DNA from 4 places in the Clostridioides sp. LIBA-2809 genome. Region 2 is predicted to be linked to each of the others. Evidence: riboswitches for the same ligand, from Rfam matches in the RefSeq annotation. Region 2 holds a riboswitch; each other region holds the start of a gene.
The links. A riboswitch is a leader RNA that binds a small molecule or an ion and turns the genes downstream of it on or off. The one in region 2 is predicted to bind cyclic di-GMP.
Positions count from the first base shown of each region.

Region 1: another riboswitch for cyclic di-GMP. It lies ahead of ACTG44_RS10405 (SH3 domain-containing protein); the one in region 2 lies ahead of ACTG44_RS15685 (SrtB-anchored collagen-binding adhesin).
Region 3: another riboswitch for cyclic di-GMP. It lies ahead of ACTG44_RS18110 (Cys-Gln thioester bond-forming surface protein); the one in region 2 lies ahead of ACTG44_RS15685 (SrtB-anchored collagen-binding adhesin).
Region 4: another riboswitch for cyclic di-GMP. It lies ahead of ACTG44_RS19315 (type II secretion system protein); the one in region 2 lies ahead of ACTG44_RS15685 (SrtB-anchored collagen-binding adhesin).

Region 1 is NZ_CP197004.1:2,165,946-2,173,966, forward strand. Features, by position in the region: gene ACTG44_RS10395 (TetR/AcrR family transcriptional regulator) at 1-284, opposite strand, end outside; gene ACTG44_RS10400 (hypothetical protein) at 438-836, opposite strand; gene ACTG44_RS10405 (SH3 domain-containing protein) at 1,187-1,675, opposite strand; cyclic di-GMP riboswitch class I at 1,760-1,853, opposite strand; gene ACTG44_RS10410 (FtsX-like permease family protein) at 2,370-4,700, shown strand; gene ACTG44_RS10415 (ABC transporter ATP-binding protein) at 4,711-5,472, shown strand; gene ACTG44_RS10420 (NTF2-like N-terminal transpeptidase domain-containing protein) at 5,575-6,420, shown strand; gene ACTG44_RS10425 (hypothetical protein) at 6,840-7,004, opposite strand; gene ACTG44_RS10430 (carboxymuconolactone decarboxylase family protein) at 7,327-7,659, opposite strand; gene ACTG44_RS10435 (SdpI family protein) at 7,922-8,021, opposite strand, start outside.
Region 2 is NZ_CP197004.1:3,316,130-3,324,150, reverse strand. Features, by position in the region: gene ACTG44_RS15705 (prolyl-tRNA synthetase associated domain-containing protein) at 14-553, opposite strand; gene ACTG44_RS15700 (LysR family transcriptional regulator) at 680-1,546, shown strand; gene ACTG44_RS15695 (alpha/beta hydrolase family protein) at 1,855-3,474, shown strand; gene ACTG44_RS15690 (cation diffusion facilitator family transporter) at 3,707-4,885, shown strand; cyclic di-GMP riboswitch class II at 5,011-5,096, shown strand; gene ACTG44_RS15685 (SrtB-anchored collagen-binding adhesin) at 5,209-8,021, shown strand, end outside.
Region 3 is NZ_CP197004.1:3,833,660-3,841,680, reverse strand. Features, by position in the region: gene ACTG44_RS18130 (DUF4364 family protein) at 1-59, opposite strand, end outside; gene ACTG44_RS18125 (alpha/beta-type small acid-soluble spore protein) at 250-453, opposite strand; gene ACTG44_RS18120 (polysaccharide deacetylase family protein) at 744-1,508, shown strand; gene prdC (proline reductase-associated electron transfer protein PrdC) at 1,897-3,210, shown strand; cyclic di-GMP riboswitch class II at 3,647-3,732, shown strand; gene ACTG44_RS18110 (Cys-Gln thioester bond-forming surface protein) at 3,748-5,877, shown strand; gene prdR (sigma-54 dependent transcriptional regulator PrdR) at 6,249-8,009, shown strand.
Region 4 is NZ_CP197004.1:4,096,677-4,104,697, forward strand. Features, by position in the region: gene ACTG44_RS19290 (PulJ/GspJ family protein) at 1-418, opposite strand, end outside; gene ACTG44_RS19295 (type 4a pilus biogenesis protein PilO) at 442-1,350, opposite strand; gene ACTG44_RS19300 (PilN domain-containing protein) at 1,343-3,049, opposite strand; gene ACTG44_RS19305 (type II secretion system F family protein) at 3,064-4,272, opposite strand; gene ACTG44_RS19310 (GspE/PulE family protein) at 4,284-5,960, opposite strand; gene ACTG44_RS19315 (type II secretion system protein) at 6,105-6,590, opposite strand; cyclic di-GMP riboswitch class II at 6,751-6,836, opposite strand; gene ACTG44_RS19320 (ribose-phosphate diphosphokinase) at 7,677-8,021, opposite strand, start outside.

The sequences.
Region 1 (8,021 bases), 1.2 Mb from region 2:
AATAACTCGAATACTGCATCAATTTTTAGGTTATTTGCTACACAATCATCATATAAAATATCAGAAAAGCTTTGTTCATATTGTGCTAAAAACAACTTTATTACTTCATTAAATATTTCATCCTTTGATTTAAAATAGTGATAAAACATGCCAACTTCTCCACCAACACTATCTAAAATCATTCTTATAGAGGTGTTCTCATATCCATACTCTAAAAACAACTTAAGTGCATTATCAATAAGTTCATCTCGTTTACCACCATTTAATATTCGTTTTCGTGCCATTTTTGTATCTCCTTTTAAACAGCATATTATTCCGTTCAAATTATATCATGCTATTAAATAAACATCAATAATTAACAAAACGTTGTTCTTTAAATTACCATCTAATTAATAATAAAATCACATAAAACAACTATATAATTTTCATTGTTGTATTTAATAAAATTTCTTCTTCTTTCTTTTAATAAATATTAATATAACTAAAACTATAACAACAAACATAACTATTATTGACAGTATCAATTTTGATAAAATATTATATCTTCTTATACCTCGACTTTTGTGTCTATTTAGAATTCCATGTCCATAAGTTTTAGTTCTTGTAGTTCTTTTTTTTAATTTCACTCTACTTTTACTAGATTTGCTACGTTTGTGTCTACTTTTAGATTTAATAGTTTTAAACCTAGTATTATTAGATTGATAATTCTCTTGTGTTGAAAAAATGTATACACTAGAATCAGTAATAACGTCTGCCTCAACTTGTAATGGATTTATAATGCTGATTATAAGTAAAAAAGATATAATTACTCCAATCAACTTTTTCTTTTTTTTCATATTTTCCCCCTCATAAAAACTTATATCTAGTTTATTATAATATATATTAAAGTAAAAATTACAAAATTTTTCAAATTTCTTATATGTTTTCTTATCTTTAATATTATTTTTATTCTATAAAGTTTCTCTTTTGTTAAAATTCTTTAAATTAATAGTAAATTATGATACTTAGTACACAAAATACAAATTAAATCTACTTTCAACTAAATTTTCCATTTATAATTAAGATAGCTTAATTAATTTATTCTGTTTAGTATTATAATAATGATTTTTACAAAAGAAAAAGAATCCTATGATTAGGATTCTTTTTCTGAGATTTATTAGTGTATTTAAAGCTTACTAGTATCCAATTATGATAAACTTAAACATTCTTCTATATACTGGTTATATACATATCCACAATATCTTTTTCCACTTTTATCAATATTCACTCTTGCCCATTTCCCAACACTATAACATACTTCAACTTTAAAACCATCAGGAATTGTAGTTATAATTCTAGAGTCTAATGTTCTATCATTTCTAAGTTCTAAACTTAGACCATTTGTTCTTATATTTCCTACATAATTCTTTTTTCTATCTTTTACCATGTTGTTACTATTGTTTTTAACATTGCTTAATTTTTCTAAATATTTATAAAGTAACCATCCTTTGTCATAATTACTTTCAACTTCTGCCCATATTCCATCAACACATTTTAGCTTGACAATTTTACCTTCTGGTATACTTTTCAACTTCATACTATTTATGTCTGGTCTTTCTCTTAAATTTAATTTAATTTTAGTCTTAAAATTGATGCTAGATTCGCCAAAATTTTTTAACATTAATTCAGATATCATCTTAAGCCCTCCTCTTGCCAAATATTAAGTTATTAAAAATATATACTTTCAACAAATACTTTTAACAAAAAGAATCATTATCTTTTTGGCAACTGGCTGACATGACCTTTATTACATAAAGATTTTAGTCCCTATAGCTTTGCGTCATTAGATTTATCTAATATTGCCTATATCTGAATAATAACATAATTTGAACAATTTAAAAATAATATTACCTCAAATTTTATATTAATTAAATATAAATTAAATTTTTAATTAATAATAAGCAAAAAATACCTTTATATTTATTAATTTAATTATTGTTCTTCATAATTCATCTAAAAAATAGTAATTTATCTATGATACTATTACTTTTAACAAATCTTTTTTAATAAATATTAACACATAAAAATAATCAATAATTTTTTATATACTTAATTAATATTAAAAATTATTGATTAGTAAAAAACTAAAAATAAAATATATTAATTATATTCTTTTTTAAAATTCTTACTAATTTCTTTAGGATATATTTTGTATAAACACTTTATCATAAGAAGTTTATATTTTACTTTTTTAATAACTTGACAAAATAGTAATATTATTATATTATCATTATAGACCGACGGTCAGTTTAAATTTTTATATATCTATGACTAATATAAAATAAATCTAAAATATTCAATACAAAATTTTTAAGAAATGAGGATTATTTATGCTTAAGAGAATATTATTAAAAGATTTAACTCGAAACAAAGTGATAACAATTGCTCTATTTATTTTTATTTTGCTTGCATCAATGCTGGTATCTAGTGCAACGAGCATCATTATAGAACTAACTGATTCCATGACTTCTTTGTTTCAAAAATCCCATGCGCCTCATTATGTTCAAATGTATTCTGGGAAATTAAATCAAGAAGAAATTGACAAGTTTTCAGCTAAAACTCCATATGTAAAAAAGCAACAAACTACTGAACTTTTAAATATAAATGGAGCTAATATTTTTTTAGGAAATAAAGGAGAAAATCAGGCTAATAGTGTGCTAGAAAATAGCTTTACAAAACAAAATGATAAATTTGACTTTCTATTAGATATGGACAATCAAATAATGCAAATAAAAGATGGGGAAATAGGAGTTCCTGTATACTATATGAAACAATGCAATTTAAAAATTGGAGATACAATAAAAATTATTAATGGTAGTTTCTTTATGGAATTTACAATAAAAGATTTTATACGTGATGCACAGATGAACCCTTCTCTTGTTACTTCAAAGCGTTTTTTAATCAGTGATAATGATTGGGATACTTTAAAAGCTACTATGGGGGAAAGCGAATATCTAATTGAATTTCTCTTAAATGATATAAATAAAATTAGTGAGTTTGAAACACTATATCAATCAACTAAGCTCCCACAAACAGGTACATCAATAACTTATTCCACTTATAAACTACTAAATGCTTTGTCTGACGGAATTGTAATTGCTATTGTCATCTTAATTAGCATTCTTCTTATTACAATTTCTATTTTATGCTTACGATTTACTTTAATTACAACGATTGAAGAAGACTACAGAGAAATTGGTGTTATGAAAGCCATTGGTATTCAAAATAGTAACATCCAAAAACTATATTTGATAAAATACGTATTAATTTCATCTTTTGCAAGTTTTCTTGGCTATATATTGTCGTTATTCATAGGAGTTTTTTTTACAAAAAATATTTATATTTATATGGGAACAGTAGATAAAGATATCTTTAGTATTCTTATTCCATTTATAAGTTCAGTTCTTGTATTTGTAGCTATTGTATTCTTTTGTAAACTTATACTTAAAAGATTCAAAAAAATATCAGCAGTTAATGCATTAAGAAATAATCATTCTACAAACTCTGTAATACATGGATATAGCTTACAGCTATACAAAACCAAAATGACAAATGCCAATATATTTCTAGGGTTAAATGAAGTAGCAAGAAAATTTACTGTCTATGGATTGCTTTGTTTTGTCTACATGATTTGTATTTTCCTTATGATTGTACCACTTAATTTTCTAAATACTATTCAATCACCTGAATTTATCACTTATATGGGCGCAGGTAAGAGTGATATTCGTATTGATTTATCACAGACAAATCAAACCCAACATCTTTTTAATTCTATATTACAAAAAATTAACGATGACAATGATGTTGAAAAATATGAATCCTTTACAACAAGTTCATATAAAATAAAAAATAAAAATGGCAAAGTAGAAAATATGAAAATAGAAAATGGAAACTTTAAAACTTTCCCACTTACATATGTAAAAGGTTCTGCACCAACAAAAGAAAATGAAATTGCACTATCTGTTATAAATGCAAATGAACTAGAAAAAAGTATTGGAGATAATTTATCCATTTTCTCAAAAGGTAAAGAGTTAACTCTTACTGTTAGTGGCATATATCAAGACATTACATATGGTGGTAAGACTGCAAAAGCTATGCTACCATCTAAAAAAGATAATGTTCTATGGCATGTCCTAAATTTAAATTTAAAACCTGGAGTCAATGTAGCAGATAAATTAGAACAATACAGTATTAGTTATTACCCTGCTAAAGTTACAGATATAAATAATTATATAAGTCAGACATTAAGCTCTATTATCAACCAGTTAAGACTTGTTATAAAATTAGCTGTTGTCGTATCTATTGTAATTTCTTCACTAATTACAGCAATGTTTTTTAAGATGCTCATTACCAAAGATACACCACAAACAGCAACTATGCTTAGTTTAGGATTTTCTACTAGAGATATACGTATTCAATATATTACCAGAGCTTTATTAGTACTTATAATCGGAGTTATTTTAGGAATTATTATGGCAAATACACTTGGACAAAAAATATCTGGTTTACTACTTTCTGGTATCTCAAACCTTCAATTTATAGTAAATCCATTAATTGTATATATACTTTGTCCATCAGCTTTAATTCTCACAGTATTAATTACAATTATAGTAATTAATAGAGCAATCAATAAAATAAAAATTATGTCTATTATAGAGTAAGGGGTATGTTATGAATAATATTGTAGAAGCTAAAAAAATTATTAAAGAGTATACTATTGCTAAAGGAAATACACAGCAAGTTTTAAAAGGAATAGATTTATCAATTCAATATGGAGAATTTATATCTATTATGGGTGCTTCTGGGTCTGGTAAATCAACATTACTGCATAACATAAGCGGAATGGATAAATTAACATCTGGTATAGTCAATTTTTCAGGTGAAATGATTTCTAATATGTCCGAAGAAGCATTATCAAAACTTAGATTAAAAAATATGGGCTTTATATTTCAACAAAGTAATTTACTTAAAAACTTAAATATATTTGACAACATAATTCTCTCAGCTTACTTAAATAAAGAAGAAAGTCGTCAAATAATCAATGAACGAGCGACAAGACTTATGGAAAAAATGAATATTTCGGAAATAAAAAATAAGGATATTACTCAGGTTTCGGGAGGTCAACTTCAAAGGGCTTCCATATGTCGTGCTTTAATTAACAACCCGAAAATTTTATTTGGAGACGAACCTACAGGTGCACTTAACTCCAAGCTAACAAATGAAGTAATGGATATTCTTATAGCTATTAATAAATTAGGAACAACTATTATGCTTGTAACTCATGACGTCAAAGTAGCAGCAAAGACAGAACGAGTATTATTTATGTCTGATGGTATGATTGTTGGTGAAATTAAATTAGGAAAATTTAATAGTAATGATTTAAAAGAGAGAGAAAATAAACTAATAAGTTGGTTATCAGAGTTAGGTTTTTAATTTTATTAAACTATCTTCTTTATATACTTTAAAGCTGATGACTTATTCAATATTTGATGCTAAAATATAATTAATAAAATTTAATTATTAGGTGATTACATTATGAATATTACTAAAGGCATAACTTTACTCTTAACATTATCAATTGTAATATCTGTAGCAGGATGTTCTCTAAAAGAAAGCGCTAGTGAAGTAGCAAAAAAATATATTGATAGAATGAACTCTGGTGACTATGAAGCAGCATATAGTTTATTAAGCAAAGATAGCAAGAAAAAAATTAGTCAGGAGAATCTTGAAGAATTTCAAAATATTTTAGTTAAAACAAAAAGAATAATTAGTTATAAAATAGATAAAGAAAAAACCATAGAAACTTATAACTATGACGGAAAAAAGTATAAAAATGTAGTTAAATTAGAAGAAACTTTTGAAATAAAAAATCTCCTTTATAAAAAAGATGATTCTTTAAAGGTGAATAGATACTTTGTAGTTGAAAATAACAAATACAAACTCTTGTTGTATGAAGATTTCAAAAAAGAATTTGGTATTAATAGTATGGATTTTGCTCAACTTAAACTTGATGATTTTGGACTAAAAATCTTTGAAGAAGTTGAAGTCATACTAAAAAAAGCTATTAGTATTAATTCTACTGACTCAAATCTTTATTATGCACAGGCATGTAATTATATGCGTTTCGATGGATTTCCTGATTATCCAGATGCCACATACGATGCTTTAGACTCAATTAATAAGTCTTTAAAGTTCCTAGATAAAAAGGATTCTGACTATAAAAAAAATGCAAGCAATGTGTATAACTTAAAAGGAGTTATACTCATGTTTCATAAAAGATTTGATGAAGCTCAACAATACTTTAATAAAGCGTTATACTTTAATAAAGATAATGAAGATTCAAAACTTAATCTAGATACTCTAAAAAATAATCTACTGTAAGTATTTAATTTTTACCTATAGAAAGTATTTTTATATATGATTCTCTACAAAATCATAATTTCTATAAAACTGATTATAATTTTAAACTATAAAGACTTATTGCTATATAAATATTAATCTATAACAATAAGTTTTTTTATTTAAATAAAAAACGAAACTGTTAAAACTTAGAAAAACTTAGTTATAGAGATTTAAATTAAAAGTCTTAATAATTTTTCAATTATATTCTTAATAAGATATTACTAAATTTACACGTCTAGATTTAAACACATTTATTAAATACTCTACACAATGCATATGTAATCACTTAAATTACATTATCTCTATAATATATAATCTAAACATTAGAATATTATCCAAAAACAATAAAAAAGAAGGTATAAAGAGCTACCCTCAAGCTCAATATACCTTATAAATATCTAAACTTCATTTTTCACTAATTTTTCTATATCTTTGATAATATGTTCTTTAGATTTTTTTCCAGCTATAGCATCAAAAATTGCAACAGCTTTTTTTTCTCCAAACTTTTCTGCTACATCATTAAAGTCTAGAAATCTAACACTTTCTTTTGGTTTACCAAACATATAACACCTCTCATATATTTTTATATATTTATTATAACTTCTATATGTTTATTTTTCACCAATAAACGTTAGACAAATTAGTGCCTTTATTTTTTTAGTCTGATTTTACTTTCAAAATTCTTAACAAAAACAGTTTATTCTACTCTATAAATAAAAATAGACAATTTAATTTGTAGGAAACTTGATAATAAAATACAGTAAACAAAACTTTGTTTGTAAAAGTTTTTTATTAAAATTTATGAGAATTATAAAAAATTAATAAAAGAATAAAATTTAATTCAATTTCAAACAACCTATTATCAATAAATTATTGTTATCAAAATTATATATTAAACTCTTCTAAAACCTTTATTGCAAACCTTGCATTTGGATATGTAATAGACCCACCACCAATTACACCTATTTTTATTGCTTCTATAATTTCATCCTTACTTGCCCCAGAGTTGATACACCCCTCAATATGATAACAAATACATTCATCACATCGACTTAAAATAGAAATAGCTAATCCCATTAATTCCTTATTTTTTTTGCTTATAGCTCCTTCTGAATAAGTCTTATCATCAAGACTTCCAAATACTCTAAAAAATTCATCTGTTTCATTTAATTTTTTATTGTAAAACTCTCTATATTCCTTCATTTCTTTAGTGTTCATGTCCTGCCTCCTATATTTATAAATGATTTCTTATAAGAGTATCACACTATACTTAGCCTTTCAATATTAAATCAAACCTTTTAATTTACATTCAATAGACTAATTTATATAGATTATCAAAAACTTTTAATAACCTACTACTATTTTTATTAAAGAATATTTTTTCAGAGCTAAAATAAGTGTATTAATAAATTTTTAATTATATATTTTAGCTCTGAAATGTATTCTATTTATCCAAATATTATAATAGGAATTGATTGTATTAGTTATTTCTAATTGAAGTTCTATATAGCAAATAAGAATATATAAATGGCAGTATTATAATTACAAAAATTACAAAGATATTATAAAGAGGAATGCTA
Region 2 (8,021 bases):
ATATTTCATTATATTACAATTCGATTATAGATGGTGTATGATTTACGAAAGGTAAAAAATCGTGAATGATTTGTTTTGTTTTAATTTTCATATAACTGGTAGTAGTACCATCACTACATCCATACCATTCTTCATTGACAACGCCTTTGTCAAAAACGATTTGTACAGTATTATCACTGTCAAGTATAGCACTGAAAATAGTTGCTGCACCAACTTTAGTTCCTAACATTGTTTCCATGAATTCAGCAGGAGCAAAAGAAACTCTAGACACTCCTAATGCGTTGCTAAAATTAGTTGATTTAAATGGTTTATCCCCTGGCATAATAAATAGATAAAAATCTGTTTTTTGTCTATTACAAAGAAATAGAGTCTTTACCATTTTCATATCCAATTTTTTATCAATCTGAACACAGTCTTCCATTGTAATTGCTTCATCTGTCTCAACGCGTTCAAATTCAATATTCAAATTTTGTAATATTTCGTATACCTCTTTTTGTAATGGAGTATCAAATTTAACTGGTGCTTCTGTATAAATATCACTTATAAAAAACATGATTTATTTCCTTCCTTTCCGTTTAAAATCCTATGGGCATAGTGTATCATAAGGTTATAAATTATAAAAGCGAATGTTTATCATAGAAAATATGACAAAATCAGATGGATGTGAGGTGTACACAGTATGGATATGAATATTCAAAAATATATGGCATTTGTTAAAGCTGTTGAATCTGGAAGTTTTACAAAGGCAGCGGATATGTTAAAGTATTCGCAATCTGGCATTAGCCGTATGATTAATGATTTAGAAAAAGAATGGGGGGTATCACTATTAGAACGTAGACGTTCTGGGGTAAAATTAACTTCTGATGGTATGAAATTATTACCTTTTGCTAAAGGTGTATGTAATGAATATTATAAATTACAAATGCAAATAGAGGAATTGAATGGATTGAAATCAGGGATTATACGAATAGGAACCTTTTCAAGTGTGGCAACTCATTGGCTTCCAAATATTATTAGAGAGTTTCAAAAGGACTATCCTAATATTGACTATGAATTATTACTTGGTGATTATACAGAAATAGAAAATTGGATTCTAGATGGTAGAGTTGATTGTGGTTTTTTAAGACTGCCTACGCTTCCAGAGTTTGAAACTATTTTTTTAGAGCAGGATAAATTACTTGTGATTTTACCTGAAAACCATCCTCTTGTAGAGTGTGAATACTTTCCAATTGATGAACTTTGTAATTATCCTTTTATGTTATTAGAAAAAGGTGCAAAAACAGAGATTTCTGAGATATTTGAACGCCACAATATTTCTCCTAAAGTTCATTTTACAACATGGGATGATTATGCAATTATGTCTATGGTGGAAAGTGGCTTGGGTATTAGCATATTACCTCAGCTTATTTTACAACGTATTCCTTATCGTATTGTGGCAAAGGAGTTGGAAGTACCAGCTTATAGAAATATTGGTATGGTATTAAGGGACAAAAAGAGCACATCACTTGCAGTGAAGAAGTTTATAGATTATATAAAGTATAAATAAATACAAAAAAAATCAATGAAAAAACTATTTTATATGTAAAAATATTATATAAAAGTAAAATTTTAGAGCTTTAAATTAAAAGATATCAGAAATAAAAAATAATATTATAAATAATACTTGGGAAAAATAATAGCATGACAATAAATCTATGAAGAAAAGGAACTAATAGTATAAGGTTACTTTAATAGAATTCAAATAGATTATCCGAATAGATAGAAAGATTAATAAATAGATATTAAGTTATAAAGAAAATTTACTAGAAATCCAATAAATCATATCAAAATGGATATATAGAAAGGAATAAATTTATGAAATTTAAAAAATGGATTAGTATGATTTTATCTATATCAGTAATAAGTGCTCTGTTTGTAGGTTGTACAAATAAAGCTAATTCTAATGAAACTTCAAATGAAAAAATATCATACGAAATAAATTCAACAAAAAATAATGATAATAAGATTGAATCTAATAAATTTAGTTTAGGAACATCAGAAATAGTTATAAGAGGAAAGACAATACCTTTTAAGATAGAAGGTATAATATCAGCTCCTAAAGAGATAAAAGAAAAAGCACCTGTAGTATTAATCTTTCATGGGCAACATGGAGATGGAGAAAATGATTTTGAAGATGGATTTAAATATCTTACTGAAGATTTAGCGAAAAATGGTATTATAGGAGTATCTATTGATACTTCAGTAAACTATACTTTTAAGTATGGAGAACCTGTAGAAAACGAGAGAATCACATATTTAACTCAGGCTTATATAAAAGCATTTCAAGATGCAAATGAGGGAAATAAAAACGGATTTGGAGTATATCTTAAAGATAAAGTTGATTTAAATAATATTGGTCTTATAGGTCATTCTGTAGCTGGTTCTGGTGTATTCAAAATAGCACAAGACCAAATACAAAAAGAGTTTAAGGGAATAAAAGGAATTATATCACTTACACCAGCCTATAATAGTCCGATAGAAAAGTTTCCAGATATACCAACAACAATAATAGTATCAGAGTACGATGGAGATGTTATTCACAGTGGAGATGATATTTTTCATGCTATATCCTTAGATAAAAATAGAAAAAGCCCATTGGGACTAACTTATTTAGTAGGTGGAAATCATAATGCATATAACTCAGTTTTGGGAGAAAAGGAATTTTCTGCACCACGAGATACGGATGGGACTTATCCTGAAAAATTATGTAAAGAAGAACATAGAGATTTCTTTTCTAATTATGCAGTTGACTATATGAAATCTATTTTTGACTTTGATGATAGCGAATCACCTATTTTTAGTAAAAAGGGATTGCCATATAAAATGTATGGGTATCAGACATTAAACAAAGTTAAATATAATGGTTCTTTAGATTTATTCAATCAAAAATCATTTAAAGATATAGATTCAAGTGATGTTGATACAAAAGAGGTAGTTGAATCAGAGAGATTAGATAAAGATACTGCAAAACTTTTTAGTAATATAAGCTCAAGTGAAGATGTTGATTTATTGCAAGTTGATTGGAAATCTAAAGAAGCAAAAATAGAGTTACCTTTAAGTAATAAAAATTTAAAAGATTACTCTGCACTAAAATTTAGATGGGCGTTGAATTCTCCTAGTGAGTTAAATAGTAAAGATAAGAAGGTTTCAGTTAAACTTAGCTTAATTGATTCTAAAGGAAAAGAAAGTAGTGTAATAATGGATAATGATAAAGTGTCTGCTATAAAATATTTTGAGGGTAAAGCTGTGAGAGATGAATATGTAGAAGGAAAATTTATGGAGTTTTGGTCAAGATATACTCCAGTAAGTGATACAATAATACCTATTGAAAAGTTTAAAAACATAGATTTATCTAATGTAAAAGGCATTAAATTTGAATTTGAAAATCCAGATACAGGTTCAATTATGTTAAATAAAATAGTTGGTATAAAATAGTAATATAAGTCCTAGGTAAAATTATAAAATATCTAGGGCTAATTTTGTTAGACTTCAAGAATTTAAACTGAAAATATGTTGCTTTTATAATGGCTGTATGAAAATAAGGCTAATAATATCTTATTAAGATAGAGTAACTTTTAAGAATTTTATATACAAATTATGTTATCATAAATAAAGATATAAATTCTAAAATTTGTTAATAAAATAGAAGACAAGGAGGGTAAGTTTTATGTTTTCAAAAATCCTAGTCAAAACATTTATCAAAGATAGTGAAAATGTTCAAAATAGAGATGTTAGAAATAAGTATGGTTATGTAGCTGGTGTAGTAGGTATATTATCTAATTTACTTTTATTTGTAGTAAAGGTGTCTATAGGTATGCTCACAGCAAGTATAGCCATAATGGCTGATGCATTTAACAATCTTTCTGATATGGCATCTTCAGCAATAACTATGATAGGATTCAAATTAGCAAGTAAGCCAGCTGATAAAGAGCATCCTTTTGGACATGGAAGAATAGAATATTTATCCGCATTAATAGTAGCATTTATGGTGATGTTGGTAGGACTTCAATTTATAAAGTCATCTGTAGAAAGGATAGTAAATCCAGTACCTATAAAATTTGAAGTAATACCTCTTGTACTTTTAATTGCTTCTATAATGATTAAAGTTTGGTTAAGTAAATTTAATAAATTTATGGGAAATAAAATTAATTCTTCAGCATTAAAAGCAGTTTCACTTGATGCTTTAGGAGACGTATTCACATCGAGTTGTGTAGTAATATCATTTGTTATAGCTAGGTTTACTAGTTTTCCTATAGATGGCTATGTTGGTATTGCAGTATCACTAGTAATACTTTATGCTGGATTTTCACTTGTAAAAGATACTATAAATCCTCTTCTAGGAGAAGCCCCAGATGAAGAAATGGTAAAATCCATTATAGAATTATTACTATCTTATAAACATATTATAGGGACACATGATTTAATAATCCATAACTATGGAGTTGGACGATGTATTGCATCTATACATGCAGAAATTCCATCAAATATAGATATAATGGAAATTCATGAAATCATAGATACTGCTGAGAGAGAAATATCTGAAAAATTGGATATATATTTGGTAATTCACATGGACCCTATATGTCTTGAAGATGAAGAAGTTATGTCAGCAAAGGAAGAACTTGAAAAAATACTTAAGAAAAATAGTCTCGTAAAATCTATGCATGATTTTAGAATAGTTGGAAAAGGAAATAAGAAAAATTTAGTGTTTGATATAGTAGTTAATCCTTCTGAGTTCTCTAAAAATATGTCAGAAGAAGATTTAAAAGAAGATATAACGAGATTAGTTAAGGAGATGAATCCTGAATATAATTGTGTAATTGTTGTGGATAAGGATTTTATTTAATGATTACCTAAAATTGTTATAAGGAAAAAAATGTAAAATATATAGACAATAAGATATAGTCATTATATAATATAAATATATAATTGTATTTAGTATGAATATAACAATTTTAATTGTTTTTTATAAAATATTATAGAGATGTTGATGTATGTCTTATTATTGGGCGCCTTATGGACATACTGAGTCAGTGGTGCAACCGGCTATGAATATAAATTTATTTATTTTCATAGCTTTTTTTGTATAATTTTTTGATAAAAATTAATTTAAATGGGATATCAATGGAAATTTATAAACTATAGACAGTATAGAGGGGAGAAATCTATATGAAGAAGGGTAATAAAAGGGCATTATTAATAAGCTTAATTATGATTTTAAGTATGGTAGTATCTACAATATATCCAACTGTATCTTATGCTTCGGAATTAGGAGATAACAGTCAGAGTCAAAATAGCTCAACTAGTTCATCAAGTGGGGAAGAGAAGCCATCAGATAATAAAAAGCCAGAGCAGACTCCAGAAGGAGAGAAGCCATCAGATAATAAAAAACCAGAGCAGACTCCAGAAGAGGAGAAGCCATCAGACAATAAAAAGCCGGAACAGACTCCAGAAGTAGAAAAACCATCAGATAATAAAAAACCAGAGCAGACTCCAGAAGAGGAGAAGCCATCAGACAATAAAAAGCCGGAACAAACTCCAGAAGGAGAAAAACCATCAGACAATAAAAAGCCAGAGCAGACTCCAGAAGAGGAGAAGCCATTAGACAATAAAAATACAGAGCAGATTCCAAAAGAAGAGAAGCCATTAGAAGATGAAAATCTATTAAAAACTTTAGAAGAAGAACTTAATGAAGAGAATGAAGATTATGGATTCATTATAAAAATTAATAATAGTACAATAGAAACTGAATCAATGAAAAAAATATCATTTAAATTAACTTATACTCCAACATCAAAGGGAATACAAGCAGGTGATTCAATAACTTTCAAGGTGCCAGATGTATTTAATAAAGTTAATTTAGATTATACAAGTGAATGTTTTGATAAAACAGAAAGTAATGGAGAATACACACTTACATTTAGAGAACTACCTAATGGTCAAAGTATAATGCAAGGGAAAATAGGTCTAGAAGCATATGTTAAAAAGGTTGATGAAGAAACAAATACAAAAATTCATATTGAAACTACTGGAAAGATAGAAAGTGGAAGTGGAGATGTGGATGTAGAAATAAAGCCTGGAGATAAGGACGATGTAGAAGAGGCTAAAGGAACACTTAAAAAGCTTGTTGAAGGAAGAAAATCAACTACTGTATTTATGCCAGTTAAAAATAAAGATATAAATTATAGTATACAAGTAAATGAAAAACAGGAAGAATTAAAAGACATTATTTTGTATGATGAACTTCCAGAAGGGTTGACATTGGTAAATAATTCTGTGAGTGTAGTAGCAAGTGATGGGAAAGAAGTGAGTGATTTTAACATTGAACAGAATACAAACTCTATCTCAGTTAATTTTGGGAATATAGATAAAGCGTATACAGTTAAATATAAAGCTAGAATTAGTGATGAAAATGCAAAACATGATAATAAATATAAAAATGTAGCTAGGATAGAATCTGATGGTAAGAAGGTACAAGAAGACGATGCTACTGTAAGTGTATTTGATAGAGGTAGCGATTATCTTTTGACTAAAGGGCATTCAGGAGCAACAAATATTACTCAAGTTGGTCAAGTAATAAACTATCAGATTTCAGTAAATGATGATAAGTCACCAATAAGTAATGTTGTTATAACAGATAACATACCAGAAGGTATGAGATTAACTACAGCAGGAGAAGCTGGACATGATTTTAGAGTTGTAGAAATTCCAATGAATGGAAGTTGGACTCCTTGGAGTAAAGAAAAAATTGCCAACAACATTTCGTATAAACTAGAAGAAAAAAGAAATGAAAGTGGTCAAGTAGATAAAGTTATAACTGGATTTACAATTAATCTTAGTAAAGAAGAAGTAGAATCAAAATTTTATATAGCTTATACATTAAAGGTTATTAGTATTGAAGATAGTTATACAAATAGAGCTGTTCTTGATGCAAATAACAGTAAAGTTGATAAAAGTGATGAGATAAGTTTTAAGAAGAATTCTGGATTAATAAGTGCAAAAAAAGAAGTTGATAAAAAAGTCTTAAATAGCAATGATAATCAGATTGTTAAATACAAAATAAATATGTCAACTTATGGTGTTTATGATTCAGGTCAAGTAAATCTTTTGGATAAAGTAAATCCAGCTTTAAAAATATCTAATATAAAATATTCTGATAATCTTGAACTTAAAAAAGAAGCTGGAGATGGAAAAAACACTATAAGATTAGTAAATAAATATGAATTTAAGCAGATAAAAGAAGGCGAACCTGTGCAAAGTTGGGTTACATTTGATGCAGATTTCACGGATGTAAAAGTTGGAGAGACTATACAAAATGTAGCTCAGATTAATGGCTCAAGTCCTCCTGGAGTAGAAACTACTAAGCAAGGTTATGCTTTTGAAGCTAAAAAAGTAGATGCTTTAGATAAAAGCGCACTTTCAGGTGCTAAATTTAATTTAGAAGATGTATCTGGAAATGTAGTAGTTAAGAATTTAGTTAGTGATGAAGATGGTATAATTCAATCTAGTGTAAAAAAACCAGGAACATATTATTTAGTAGAAATAATGGCTCCAAGTGGATATGAAAAATTAAAGGACAAAATCAAAGTTAATATTGATAAGAAAGATATTGGTAGAATTGTGGATATTGGAAATATAGAAAATGTAAAACAAGAAAATCCACCAGTACCACCAAATCCAGATGAACCAGTAGTAAATCCACCAGTGCCACCAAGTACAGATAAACCAAGTAAATCATCAAGACCATCTGACACAGATGAAATAGTGTTGAATCCACCAATACCACCATCAGATGATGTGGTAAATCCTCCTATACCAGAGGTAGTGAATCCACCAATACCACCATCAGATGATGTAATAGAAAAGCCTGTTAAACCAATTGTTCCAATAACAGAAGTAGTAAAACCATCAGTATCAGAAGAAAAAAATGATAAAGTGAAAGATGATACTTTAGTAAATCCGCCAGTACCACCAAAGACAGG
Region 3 (8,021 bases), 520 kb from region 2:
AAGATATATAAAATTAAAAGTTTATGATACGCTAATTCTTCAGACGAGTTTTCAAACATAAATATCATCCTCCGTCAAACTATTTCTATATATAATATATTAAACTAATTTATACAAAATTAAAAGAACAATTTGTATAGTATTATTAATCTTTAACAAATCATATAAAATTAATTTTATAAATAAATACAGAGAAATAGGGCTGCTAATTAGCAGCCCTGTTGATACCCAGGTGTCAAAATTTACTATCTATTTTCCAGCCATTTGTCTTTCAGCCATTTCAACTAATTTCTTAGTCATGTATCCACCAACATATCCATTTTCTCTAGCTGTTAAGTTACCTTTGTCTATGTTCTCATAGTTAGATAAACCTATTTCGTTAGCTATTTCTAATTTCATTTGGTTTAAAGCAGCTTTTGCTTCTGGCACTACTGTTCTGTTTGAATTTGACATAGTAAATTTCCTCCTCAAATAATTAGTTTATGATGTCTAACAACACTTTTATTTATGTGATGTTAATACTAATTTCTCCAAAATAAAAACAATATATACAGAAAAATAAAGGTAAAAATGTAAAAAATATAAAAAAATTAAATAAATGAGTATTTTAGAGCATTTAACTGGGTCAAGATAGACTTTGTTTTTTTCTTTATTGTCCTATAAATTAAATATTACAGTACTTTTTTGAGCTAAAAAAAAATAAATTTTAAATATAGAAGAAATTATCTAAAAGGGGGAATAGTATGAAAAGAGAAGTTAAAAGAACTAAAGCTTTGATATATAGTGTTTTATTTTTTTCATTATTATTAGTATTAATATTTGCTTTTGTTTGTGGAATAAAGTACATATGTTCTAAATCTGACAACTCAAAAATGCCTATATATAAAGTTGATACAAATGAGAAAAAAATAGCTTTAAGTTTTGACGTGGCATGGGGAACTAATAATATGGATGAAATTCTAAATACTTTAGATAAACATAATATAAAAGCTACTTTTTTTCTAGTTGGTAGTTGGGTTGATGATAATGAAGATATTGTAAAGGCTATAGATGAAAGAGGTCATGAAATTGGAAACCATTCAAATACCCATGCTAATTTGAAAGAAATATCAAAAGAAGATATAACAAAAGAAATAGAAACGACATCGGGAAAGATATTTAATATAACAGGGAAAAAGACCAATCTGTTTAGACCACCTTTTGGAGATGTAAACAACAAAGCTATGGACATTTGTAGTGATTTAGGTTATAAAGTAATTAAGTGGGATGTGGATTCTATAGACTGGAAAGAGCTTGGACCAAACCACGTAATTGAAAAAGTAATAAAAGAATCTCAACCTGGTTCAATAGTTTTATTTCATGCTAATATAAATGATGTAGATAACTACTTGGACACTATAATAAGTAAACTTAAAAAAGATGGATACAATTTAGTAAAGGTATCAGACTTACTATATAAAGATAATTACATAGTTGACTCTAATGGAGTGCAAAAACCTAGGAATTAATAAGTAATAAATGTATATTTTAAGTAAAGTTGTGGTAAATTATATAATATATGTTAGAAAAGTGTCGATAAAAAGACGGTGTCTATTTTTTGACACTTTTTATGCATGTATGCGATATCAATAATTATAGATTAAATTAATTAAAAAAGTGTCTAATAATTGACTTATTTAAAATAAGTTTAAATATTTTAAATAAGTTATGAATGCTGTAAGACAGTATTTTCAAAGGATATAAGTTTGTTTAAAAGTTGGCATAGAAATTGCTTTGTTAATAAGCGATATGTTCTATAGAAATAAACAATATGTTAAGACATTGTAATAGAAAAACAACATTAACATTATTTGAACAGCTTATAAAAAAATTAATATACTTAAGGGGGCGTACTAGTTGAACAAACTATATTCTATTTTATTAAAACAACACGTTGGTGGTCCAGATAAACCAGTAGTAAGTGTTGGAGATGTAGTAAAAAAAGGAACTCTAATCGCAGAACCAGCTGGATTAGGGGCAAATATTTATGCCAGTGTTAGTGGAAAAATAAGTGAAATAAATGACCAAGCTATAGTAATCGAAGCTGATGAAGTACAAGATGATACTTTTGAACCATTAAAAGGAGAAAGTATACTTGACTTAATTAAAGAAGCTGGAGTTGTAGGAATGGGTGGAGCAGGATTCCCTACTCATATAAAATTAAACATAGATTTAAAAGGTGGAACAATATTAGCAAATGCAGCTGAATGTGAACCTTTATTAGCTCACAACATAAAAGAAATAGAAGAAAGACCAGAAATAGTTTATCAAGGTATAAAATACGCTATGGAAGTTACTAATGCTGGAAAAGGTATGCTAGCAATAAAAAGCAAGCATCCAGAAGCAATAGCAGCATTCAAAAAAGTAATAAAGCCAGGAGATAACATAGAAGTTGCAGAACTAGTTGACATGTACCCAATGGGAGAAGAGAGAGCGATAGTAAGAGATGTTCTAGGTAAATTACTTGAGCCAACTCAATTACCTTCAGAAGCTAATGCAGTAGTAATAAATGTAGAGACATTAACTAGAATAGTAGAAGCTGTTGAGCAAAAAAGACCAGTTATATCTAAAAATGTAACTGTAGTTGGACAATTAAACAGTGGAAAAGAATCTATAGTATTTGAAGATGTACCTATCGGAACTACTGTTGGAGAATTAATTGAAAGAGCTGGTGGAATAAAAGGTGAATACGGAGAGATAATCTTAGGAGGACCTTTCACTGGTAAAGCTACTACTTTAGATACTCCAATAACTAAAACTAGTGGTGGTATAATAGTTACTATGCCATTTGTTAATGAAAAGAGAAAAATGGGTCTTTTAGTCTGTGCATGTGGACCTAATGAAGAAAGAATGAGAGACATAGCAGCTAAAATGGGAGTTACTGATATAGTATCAGTTCAAAAATGTAAACAAGCTCAAGAAATTAAAGGTGCATTAAAATGTGAAAATCCAGGACACTGTCCAGGACAAGCTCAAAAATGTATAGAATTTAAGAAAGCTGGAGCAGAAGTTATATTAATAGGAAACTGTACTGACTGTAGTAACACAGTAATGGGTTCTGCACCAAAATTAAAATTAGGTGTATATCATATTACTGACCATGTAATGAGAACAGTTAATCACCCATTAATAAGAAGAATAAAAGGTGACGTAAGATTAAAAATAAAATAATATAATATAAATAATAATATAATATAAAAATATATGAAAAAAACATCCTTAGAAAAGTTTGAAAAATTACTTTAAGGATGTTTTTTGTTGCAATATGACGATAAGATTATGGAATAATATAAATAATATGGAAGAAATAGACAAAAGGTAATGCATAATGTATAATGATGGAAATAGCTATTAAAATTATATTAGACAAAAATAAAGACTCAAATATGTGGCCATATTGACAAGTAAAAATTTAATGAAGTCAATCATCCAACAGGGTAAAGTTTTTGTGTTATATCAAGATACTCTATGGTATCTTTTTTAGTGTGAAAATATATTTTTGTCTTTTATTAATCAAGAATATCTTAAATAATAAGATTATATTTTAGGATATTCATAAAAAGTGCACTTAAAATACTTAAAAATAAGAATTAAAAATTACTAAAAACCTATTTATAGAAACTGTGAAGTATATCTTAAACCTGGGCACTTAAAAGATATATGGAGTTAGTAGTGCAACCTGCTATAAATATAAATAGGAGGAAAATCTTGAAAATAAAAATTAAAAAATCAAGTATAATTAGTTTAGTAATTGCTTTTAGTATAGCATTTACTGCATTTGCACCAATAATATCTTATGCTGACGAAGTAGATGGAAAAGATATAATACTCGATGGAGAGAAACCAACAGTAGGAGAAACACCAGATGGAGAGAAGCCAACAGTAGGAGAGACGCCAGATGGAGACAAACCAACAGTAGAAGAGACACCAGATGGGGATAAACCAACAGTAGGAGAGACGCCAGATGGAGAGAAACCAACAGTAGAAGAGACGCCAGATGGAGAAAAACCAACAGTAGGAGAGACACCAGATGGGGATAAACCAACAGTAGGAGAAACACCAGATGGAGAGAAGCCAACAGTAGGAGAGACACCAGATGGAGAAAAACCAACAGTAGGAGAGACACCAGATGGGGATAAACCATCATTAGAAGAAGTACCAAATGAAATGATACCATCAGAAGAAGAAAAATTAGAAGTGGAAGAAATGAGTTTGAAGAAGAACATTGAAGATATTCTTAATCTTACTGTATCTCAAATAAATAAGATTGTATATAATTTCTGGGAAGACGAAAATGATGTAAAAACAGATGAACAGTCAGAAATTTATGAGGTACTTACTTCACGAGATGGAAATACTAGCTTTTGGTCTAATAATAAAAATTCAAAAGTAAAGAATAGTTGTTTATTAAAAGAAACAGATGGTTCAAATAGACCTTATTTTGATTTAAGATTTGATGATATTACAAAAACTTTAACTTTCGATTATGTAATAGAGGGTCTTATAGGTGCAAGCCATAAGGATGGTAAATATGTAATAGAAGGTGAAGATGGAGAACAAACTGCATTTTGTTACAATAATCATTTAAAATCTCCAAGTAATAAAAATAAGAGTCCATACTTACCAGCAGAAGATTTTAATGGTCAAGAAAATAAAAATGAAGATGCAATTAAATCTATACTATATGCAGGTTCTGAGTTTGATGGATTTGGATATAAGCAACAATTTAATTTAGGTGGAAAAGAATATGAAGGTATGATTCATTTTGCAACTCAAGATGCAATTTGGATTATGCTTGGGCAAATGAATGAACAAGAGAGACTTAAGCTTTATCAAACTCTTATAGATTCTTATGATAGATTGATAGAGAATGCAAATACTGAAGAAGAAAAAGCTAAATATCTGAAAGACAAGGAAGCTCAAATAAATAGAAAAGCTTATTTAGAAGCATTATTAGAAGCTGGTCGTAATGAGTTAAAGCCAAATGATACAGGAAAACCTAGTTTAAGTAGTGGTTTAACTGATATTAAATTTGATAAAATTCAAGATGGAACTTATGAAACAGAATCTATAGCCCTAGTAGGTTATAGTGGTGTGGTTAAGTTGAAATTACCAGATGGAGTAACTGCTTATGATGAAAACGGAAATGTAATAGGTACAGGTGAAGTAGAGATTTCAACACAACAAAAGTTTAAACTTAAGAGCATAGATAAGCCAAATGTAAAAGATAAGGTATCTGCATTATCTTATGATTATATTTTCCCAAAAGCCATTCAATATTTTAAGACAGTTTTTGATTTTGGAGAAAAAGACCACTCATCTGTATTACCAGCTAGTAAGCAAAATTTATTGAGCTATACAATAGAACAAAAAAGTGGTGAAGTAGTTGATTTCAATATAGGTGTACCAACGGATGGAGACCCAGATGTAAATCCACCAATACCACCAAATAATGATAATAATGACTCAAACGGGCATAAACCTAAGCCATCACCACCATCAGATGACACAGTGATAAATCCACCAGTACCACCATCAGATGATACAGTGATAAATCCACCAATACCACCATCAGATGATACAGTGATAAATCCACCAATACCACCATCAGGTGATACAGTGATAAATCCACCAGTACCACCATCAAGTGATATAGTAGAAAATACATCAGTACCATCAAAAAATGATACAATAATAAACCCACCAGTGCCACCAGCACATGATATAGTGGTAAAATCACCAAAAACAGGTGATGAAACGCAAATAATGCCATATATACTTATTGGTATTATAGCAATTTGTGGATTGGTGTATCAAACTAAAAGAGTAAAAAACTAATACAGAATACTGCTTGTTATTAAGTTTTAAAATATATTGTCTCAAATTGATTTAAAAATCATTTTGAGGCATTTTTTTATGTAACTATAATCTTTTTAAAAATAGATGTTAACTGTTTTATGAATAGAAAAATAATTTGAAGGTGAAAATAGTATTGAAAAAATAACATACTAAAGGTATAATTCATTTGATTTTATTTGTATAGATTTAAGTATTCATTTTAGTACTTACATGAATTTGTATTAGAAATCTGTATAATAATCACTTAAGAAATTTTAATATTAATTATTGAATAAATTGTTATTATGATATGCTAGAATAAATATGTATAAATAAGTTTTGATTATGTACTACTATAAAGGGGGGACTTTATGTTTTCGATACCAGAAGTAAAAAAAGTAGAAGAGGTAATGGATACAAAATTTACAACTATAGACGAAGACACAAGAATTGAAGATGCAATAAAAGAAATGATAAAAAGCAATACAAAAACTCTAATGGTAATAGATTCATCTGGTGAATTAAAAGGTATTATATCTATGACAGATATACATAATCTTTATGACATGCATAAGAAATATGAAGGCCAGACAGTAAAACTTATAATGAAAAAGGATGTAATATATGTCAGCGAAGGTTTAACCTTAGATGAGTGTAGAGATATAATGATATTGAAAAATATAGGAATTCTTCCTGTTCTTAGAGATAATAAAATTATTGGTGTATTAAAACAAGAACATATTAGAGATTATCTATATATGCACTTAGAAGACTATGGTTTGACTTTAAAATATATTATAGGACAAATTAAAGAAGGAATTTGTGCTATAAATAACGAAGGTGTAGTTATATTATGGAATAAGTTTATGGAGGAAAGGTATGATATAAAATCTGAAGACATAGTCGGTCGACCGATGAACGAATTTTTGGAGAATACTATCTCAGAGAAAGTATTGAATAGTAAAATCGGTATGAGTGACTTATATTTTACGGATAAAAAAGAAAATATGTATGCGTTAGTTCATGCAAATCCTATATTTTATAAGGAAGAATTTATTGGTGTTGTATGTACAGAGGTTGATGTTACAGAAGCCAAGATACTTGCTCTTGAGCTTGAAAAAGTAAATGATACTTTGAAATATTTAAAGAATGAAGTTAAAAACTTATCTAAAGGTAGCTTTGACAAAATTTTAGGTAAAAGCTATAAATTAGAAAAATCGAAAGCGATTGCAAAACAAGTAGCTAGAACTAATAGTAGTATATTTATCTGGGGTGAAAGTGGTACAGGTAAAGAAGTATTTGCAAGAGCTATTCATGATTATAGTGAGAGGAAAGGTCAGTTTATACCTGTTAACTGTAGTGCTATACCAAATGAGTTATTTGAAAGCGAATTTTTTGGGTATGAATCAGGTGCATTTACTGGAGCAAGTAAAAAAGGTAGAATAGGTATATTCGAACTTGCAAAAGATGGAACTGTATTTTTAGATGAAATTGCTGATTTACCTCTTAGTATGCAGGCTAAGTTGCTTAGAGTGTTGCAAGAAAAAGAAATAAGAAGAGTTGGTGGAGATACCACAATAAAAATAAATCCCAGAATAATATCAGCTACTAATAAAGATTTAGAGAAAATGGTAAAAGCAGAAAAGTTTAGAGAAGATTTATATTATAGATTAAATGTTGTGGAAATAAAAATACCACCACTTAGAGAGAGAAAAGAAGATATAGGATTGTTAGTGCATAGTTTTTTAGAAGAAATATGTAAACAAAATAATAAACCTGTTCTTACAATTAGTAAAGATGTAATAGACATATTTCAAAGTTACAGATGGAAAGGCAATATTAGAGAATTGAAAAATACAATTGAAAATATGGTTGTTTTATCTCAAAACTCTAGGATAGAGGTGGAAGATGTACCAAGTTATATGATGGATTCTACTAATAAGAGTATTGAAGAAGAGGAATATCCTTTGGATTTGACGAAAGCTACTCAAAAGATTGAAGTAAAAAATATAACAAAGGCTTTAAAAATGTCTAATGGAAACAAAGCTAAAGCAGCTAAGATATTAAATATACCAAGAACTACATTGTATTATAAGATAGACCAGTATAAAATAGATGTGTCTAAAATATGACACATGACTAAA
Region 4 (8,021 bases), 780 kb from region 2:
TTTCTTTATTATTTTGAACTAGTGGTTGATTAGATATTATTTCTTCTCTAACCGCATTTTCGGCATCAGGAGTATCCTCTTGAATTCTCGTTACAGAATATACTCCTGTATTATTTTTAGTTTCTATAGAAACTTCATACCTTACGATATTATCTGGTGTCTCTATATTATATTCATAATTACTACCTGAACTAGCTTTTCTTACCTCTTTGCAGTTTTCTAAATCCCTATTTAGATATTTATTAATCAAATTAACATTTACTTGAGCATCTGTAATGATTTGTTGTTTCTTTACTGCTGATGTTATACCATTAAACACTTTATAAGAAATACTTAAAACTACAGTTAATATAAATACTGCTACTATTATTTCTAATAAGGTAAGACCCTTTTCATTATTTTTGTACAAGTTTATCACCTATCTTTAAAGCCTATTTAGCTTTATTTTGCACTAGACTTAAATGGATTATATTTTCCTGGTCTCCATGAAGATGGATTATCTGTATCAAGTATCATAGTAGTATTATCCTTAGTGTACATTATAAATTTAAATGTAGCATCTACTACACCTTCTGCTTCTGGAGCCACAACTTCTTTTTGTGTTTCTTTCTCTGTAGCTGCTCTAAGTACACAAGTATTACATAGATAACTAGTAGACCTATCTAAAAGCTTATCATTTTTTAAAATTTCGCCTTCTTTTATCAATGGACAATCATTATATAAGTGCCATTTATCTTCGCCTTCTACCCAATATATTTTTGTATCTTTATTTATGTTCACATTTTTAATTAAATCCTTATTGCTTGTCGTTTCTTTTTCTTCTTTTTCTGGCTCTATGTATGAAGTCATTGTATAATCTAATATCTGAGTAACATTTTTTTGCTCTTCTAAATAAGCCATTAATTTTTTGACATTTCTATAATCCCCTCTAACACTTATTGTTGTTGATACACCATAAAAATGTTCATATTCTCTAATACTTCCAACATCGTAACTAGTTAAGTCAATATTATATACTTTCATTTTCTTATCTAATCCTATTAAAAAAAGTCCATCTTGCATATCATATAAAAGATTTTTACTTTTTTCTTTCAGCTCACTTTCAACTTCTTTAAGTTGTTTTTCATATTTTGGCATAAGAGCTGTTTTCTCTTTATATGTATTTAATTTTTCTGTAGATTGTTTTACAGAATTTTTTGTAGCAACATATTTTTGGTATTGAGGATAAAGCCCAAAGTAGCCATATGATAAAATAGCTAATAAAATTATGACTTTTATAAGAATTCCTTTTAAGCTAACCTCCATTTTAAATATATCTTTTATATCTTTTTTAAATATATCTTTATTCATTAGTTAATACACCTTCTTTCAGGTATAATGTCATACTAAATGTATAGTTAGAATCTTCTTCATTATTTTTTATGCTATGTAATTTAACATCTTCAAAATAATACAAGCCCTTTAATTTATATAAAAATTGACCTACATAAGAAGAATCTTTAGCGTTTCCTTCTATGTTTATAACATTTGGTATCTTATCATATAATGGTGTTTTATCATCTTTTTCTGTATCATCACTATCAGTTTCACTATCTCCAGTTAATGCTTCTGATACATTTGTAGTCTTATCTTCATTTAAATCACTGCTGGTTTTATCTCCATCACTATTACTTTTCGTATTTGATTTTGTTTCACTTGATTTATTTGTGGTAGTTTTATTGTTATTTGAGTTCTCAGTTTTATTAGTAGTTCCAAGGTTTTGATAAGTCGTTGATAAGTTCGTTAGTTCAACTCTACTTGGAGTATTTTTATCTATATCATCCAATAAATTTTCCCATTTTACCTTTTTCCCAATTAACATATCATATACCTTTATTTCTTCAGTTTTGCTTTGTATCATTTTTTCTATGTTTCCAATCTGATAATATGCAGATTCAATATTTCTTATTTCATCATTAACATTTTCAAGCTCTTTATTGGCTAGATTATTAAAAAAAATCAAACATAAATATGGAATAGCAAGAACTAATATAACTATTGGTGCTATTTTCAGTATGTTTTTCATTTGTTTGGCTTTCATCTGTTTTTTGAGTATATCCATTGGTAAAAAATTTATATTTTCAAAATCTTTTTTACCTTTAGGTTCTATCATACTTCCTAGAATCTCTACGATTGAGTTTATATCGTCTTCGTCTATATCTCCAGTTATCATATCAGATATATCCATTATTTCAGTAAGACCTTGAGAAACATAATTTGAAAATGCAGAACTAAAAGCCTCGTAAATCAATTTATTGGAATATCTTTTTCCTAAGATTAATATAGTGTCTGTAACTTTACCAAAGTTTCTTGATGAATAGTAATTCATAAGACCTTTTGATTCTTCTACTACATTTAATAACTGCATTTCCATGTCTTTTGCAGTTATTCTTATAGGTATGTTATCACTAATAAATAAAGTATCTTTCTTATATATATTTATAATTGTACTATTGTCACTTATATTAGTTACCATTATGTCACTGTAATCTAAATTTTTAAGGATTCTTAAATAAGCTGTTGATAACGTATCTATTCTATCTAATATTAAATCGAACTCATGCATTATCTCTACAATTGCGTTTATTTCTTCCTTTTTTATAGCTCCAATGATAAGATTCAAACTTGACTCCTCACCAGTTGAGCTATCTGATGTTTCACTAGATACTTCATATGAAAACACATATTCATCTGATTCCAAAGCCATCATCTCATCCATTTCTAGCTTCATAAATCCATCTAAATCCTTTTTATCCATCTTAGGGAGTTTTTGGGGTTTTAGAATTACATCTCTTGTATTTAAACAAAAAACTACGTGTCTTGATTTTAACTTCACATTTTCTAATGCGTATCTCAATAGAGCATACTTTTCCTTAGAAAAATCTTGTGCAATATCCTCTATTGAAAACGCATTAAAATTTTTTATATAAAACTTATCTTTATCATGTTTATATCTGCCCTCAACTATGGAAATAGAATCGCCATAATATGATACATAAACCTTGTTCATTTGTCCTTTCCCTCCTACATAGCATCATATATACTAAGCATTGGCATAAATATTGATACAACCAGTACCGCAACTATAATACCAACTGCAATTATTAAAACAGGTTCTATCATTGATGCCATCCTATTTAAATAAATTTCGGATTCATACTCATAGAATTCGGCCATCTGTCTACTTATATTCTCTAACTCCCCTGTCTGCTCCCCTATAGCTATCATCTGTACTAGTACAGAATCAAAATATGTATATCTTTCTAAGTTCTCTGCTAAGCCCTCACCTCTTGTTATTCCATCTTTGGCTGATGCCAAAATCTTTTCTGCCATGGTATTATTTACACTATCTATAATATAATCAAGCCCCTGAACTAAAGGGTATCCTGTTGATACAAATAGATACAATGCTCTTGAAAACCGTGTAGCCACCATACAGTTTATTCCTTTTCCTAAAATAGGAATCTTATTTATGACTCTATCTTTATGTGCTCTACCAATGGGTGTTTTTAGATACTTCTTAAATTGGTAAATAGACAATATAATAGCTAGAAGTACTATTATCCAAAAATTCTTCATAAACACACCAAACCCCATAACAATTCTTGTTATAAGTGGCAGAGATGCTCCTACTGTTGTAATTGAATTCACCATCTTAGGCACCATAAATGCTGTAAATATAAAAATCATTACAAAGGAAGAAATCAAAACTATTAATGGATATGTTGCCGCATTTCTAAGCTTTTGCTTAACCCTGTGTTCACTATCATAAAATGAAGCCATACTTTTTAGTACTTCATCTAATTTACCTGTAGCCTCACCTGTAGCTATCATAGCTCCAAGTAATTTTGGAAACTTTGATTTTGGTGAAAGCATTGAATCTGCAATAGTAGAACCTATTTTTATTTCTGCTACTATACGATTAATCTCTTCTCTCAAGGTAACATTAGTTGACCTTCTAGCTAATGTTTCTAGACCTGAGATACTATTTATACCAGAAGATACTATAATAGCAAACTGTCTACAAAAGTGGCTTATCTGGTCAGCTCCTAAGTCTTTTTTTCTCTTTCTACTAAAGACACTTATGTTTTTACTTTTACTTTCTTTAATTTCAAGAACTCTAAGATTTCTTTTTCTAAGGAGACTTCTAGCTTCATTAAAATCATTGGCTTCAATTACATCAGTTTGTTTTTTTCCATCCTCTTTTATTACTGTATACTTAAAACTTTTCATAATATCATCCTTTAATCAGTCATCAAAATTATTCTAATCATTTCTTCTACTGTTGTCTTTCCATTTAAAACCTTTTTAACTATATCCTCTTTCAGACTAATCATGCCTTGTTTTCTAGCCACCTTTAAAATTTCTCTTTGATTGGCAGATGAATCTATTAACTCTTTTATTTCTGGTGTAATTTCAAGCATCTCAAATATACCTAGACGCCCCTTATATCCTGTATTATTGCATCTTTCACATCCTTCTCCTTTATAAATAGTTACTGATTCATTTACATCAATACCAAGAGCCTTTTTTTCTCCAATGTCTGCTTCATATGAAACCCTACAATGCTCACATATTTTTCTTGTAAGTCTTTGAGATATTACCCCTAAAACGGATGAAGTTATCAGAAAACTTTCTACATCCATATCTAAAAGACGTGAAATTGCTCCAACTGCTGTATTTGCATGTAATGTACTTAAAACTAAATGTCCTGTAAGAGAAGCTCTAATTGCTATTTCTGCAGTTTCAGTATCTCTTATCTCCCCAACCATTATTATATCTGGGTCTTGACGCATAAAAGCTCTAAGCCCACTGGCAAAGGTAAGACCTGCTTTTTCATTTATCTGAGATTGATTTACACCAGGTAATTCATACTCTATAGGGTCTTCTATTGTTAAGAGGTTTCTATTTTCTGTATTTAATTGATTTAACATTGAATATAGTGTAGTTGTCTTTCCACTTCCAGTAGGGCCAACTACCAATATAAGTCCATAAGGAGTGTTTATCAACTCGTCATATATCTTAGAGCCATGTTCATCTATTCCTAGTACTTCTTTACTAACCATAAAATTACTCTTATCAAGAACCCTCATGGCTATCTTTTCATCCCTATTAGTTGGCATTGTAGAAACCCTAAAATCTATAGGTTTGTTATCTACTTTTAAATAGATTCTGCCATCTTGCGGTATTCTCTTTTCAGATATATTTATATCTGACATTATCTTGATACGACTTACTACTGCTTTGTATGGTGCTGAGTTCATCCTCATATATTCCCTTAACATTCCATCTATCCTAAATCTAACACGCATGTAATTTTCGCTTTGTTCTATATGTATATCACTTGCTTCCATTCTAACAGCATTTTCTAGTATGTTGTTTACTAATCTTACTATTGGAGCTGCATTTACATCTTCTTCAAGTATTACTGTTTCTCTTACTCCACCAGTTCTATTCTTGTTGTACTCAGTCATAGCTTTATTTATTTCTGAATGTGCATAAGCATGACCTATTGCTTTGTTTATATCTTCTGCACTCGATATAAATATCTCTACATCTTTACCTGACATACGTCTTACATCTTGAACTGCTTCTCTATCTTGTGGGTCTGACATGGCTAGACATATCTTGTTTCCATCTATTTTGAATGGAAATACAGCATATCTTTTGCATATATTTTCTGGAACCATTTTTGTAGCTAATGTGTCTATTTCTGTTCCTTCTAAAAATACACTTTCTATATCCAAAAGTTCTTTTAATACACTTATTAATAAGTTACTATCTATAAGACCTTCTTGTACTAGAAATTCTCCTAGTCTTTTTCCACTGTTTTTTTGCTCTGATAATGCCCATTTAAGCTGGTCTTCTGTTATGTATCCTTTTTCAACCAGTTTGTCTCCTATTCTAACTTTTTTAGCCACAGATTTCACTCCTTTACTATCTCAATTATATCATCATTTGTGATTGGACATTAAATAAAATAGTATAAAAGACAGGAAGATTTTCTTCCTGTCTTTTTTATTATATTTATCATTAAGTTTACATATAATTAAATATTGAAGATACTACTCAGCACTAGTTTCTAAATTATCTATAAGAATTATATATATTTTACCATTAAAAGCATCATCTAACTCATGCTCTTTAGCTACATCTACATTTGTATAAACCTTATCTTTTCCTATGTCAGATACTAGTTTATCTGCTTGTTCTTTTGTTATTGTTACGCCATCTATCAATAATGCTAATTTTTTACTATCACTAACTTTAACTAAACCATAAGTTCCACCAATATCAGAATTTTCTATATCAGATTCCAAGTATGATTTTAAGTGTGTTTTTATATCTGTAGGTAATGTGTTAGTATCTGCATAATAAGATAATGCTGCACTCTTAACTGAACTATAATCAGACTCAACACTTGCTACCTTAGCCTTATTTATATTACTAAATAAAGCTGGAACTGCTACTACTGCTAATATACCTATAATTGCAATTACTACCAATAATTCCACTAAAGTGAAACCTTTTTTATTCTTTCTTAACTTCATTTTTATTCCCCCTCAAATTTTTTAATTAATACTTACTTATAATATATCTGGTTAAAAATCTAAGTAAAATTATTTACACGTACTAACCAGATTTATTTCTAGCATATAACCATTTTAAAACAAAAAATGCTATGAAAATAAAAGTATCCATAAATAAATACAATTCCATAGCCGGTTGCACCACTAACTCCATATGTTCTAAGGTGCCCAAATCACAGAACATATATCAACGTTTCTATTTTTATTAAATTCAGGGTAATGCATAATTATATATACATATCCACTTATATTATATAATAGTTACCAAATTTTATCAACTAAGTTTATATTATTTATATATACCAATAATTTACATATTGAAACACAGTTCATACAAATAATTATACTATACAAAAAAAGAAACATCTCCCTACAATTATCATATATCGTAAGGAGATATTTATAAATTATCATTTAGTTTTATCATTGTCATTTCCATCCTTTGCTAATATTTATTTGAAAGCTAGAAGCTATTACAATATAGTATTTTATTAAAATCATCTATTATAAACATTCTATCTCTTTTAATTATGATTCAGCCACAATCACTATATAAATGAAACTCTTCATTTACAGATATGCTCATTGTGCAAAATTACTTTCTTTACAGTAACTTTATATAATCCAGAACCCTCTCACAAACATCAAAGATATAGAATAGATACTATTTTCAATTCTTATAAATAAACTTTCAATAGACTTTTATATTCCTTCTAGATTGTGGCTGAATCATTTAAGTATTAGGGGTTCATCTTCTGACCTTCCCATTGGAAACACCTCTTTCTTTGTTTATATTTACATAATACTACATAATCTGAAATTTTTCAATACTTTTTCCAAATATTTTTTATATTCATAATATTCATTATTTATGCACTTTTTCATATTTCTTTTTACGTATCTATTATAAATTCTAAAACATAATCTTTTTCTAAAATCGCATATACTCTTATAATAAATAAAAGACAGCTCTATAAATTTAAGTATCAAAAAAGAGTTGCTCAAAAGTTTTATATCCTTTTAAGCAACTCTTATAAGTCCAATAAATTAGAATAATTTACTTACTGATTCGTTAGAGAATATCATTCTTATAGCATCTCCAAATAAAGGAGCTACAGTTTTTATCTTTATTTTATCTATTCTTTTTTCTTCAGGAAGTTGTATAGTATCAAGAACTATTAACTCACTTATCTCTGAATTAGAAATTCTCTCAATAGCTGGTCCTGATAATACACCATGAGTACAACAAGCATAAACATCTTTTGCACCAAACTCTTTAAGTGCATTTGCCGCATTAACTATTGTTCCAGCTGTATCTATCATATCATCTAATAGTATAACATTTTTACCTTTAACATCACCTATTAAGTTCATAACTTCACATACATTAGC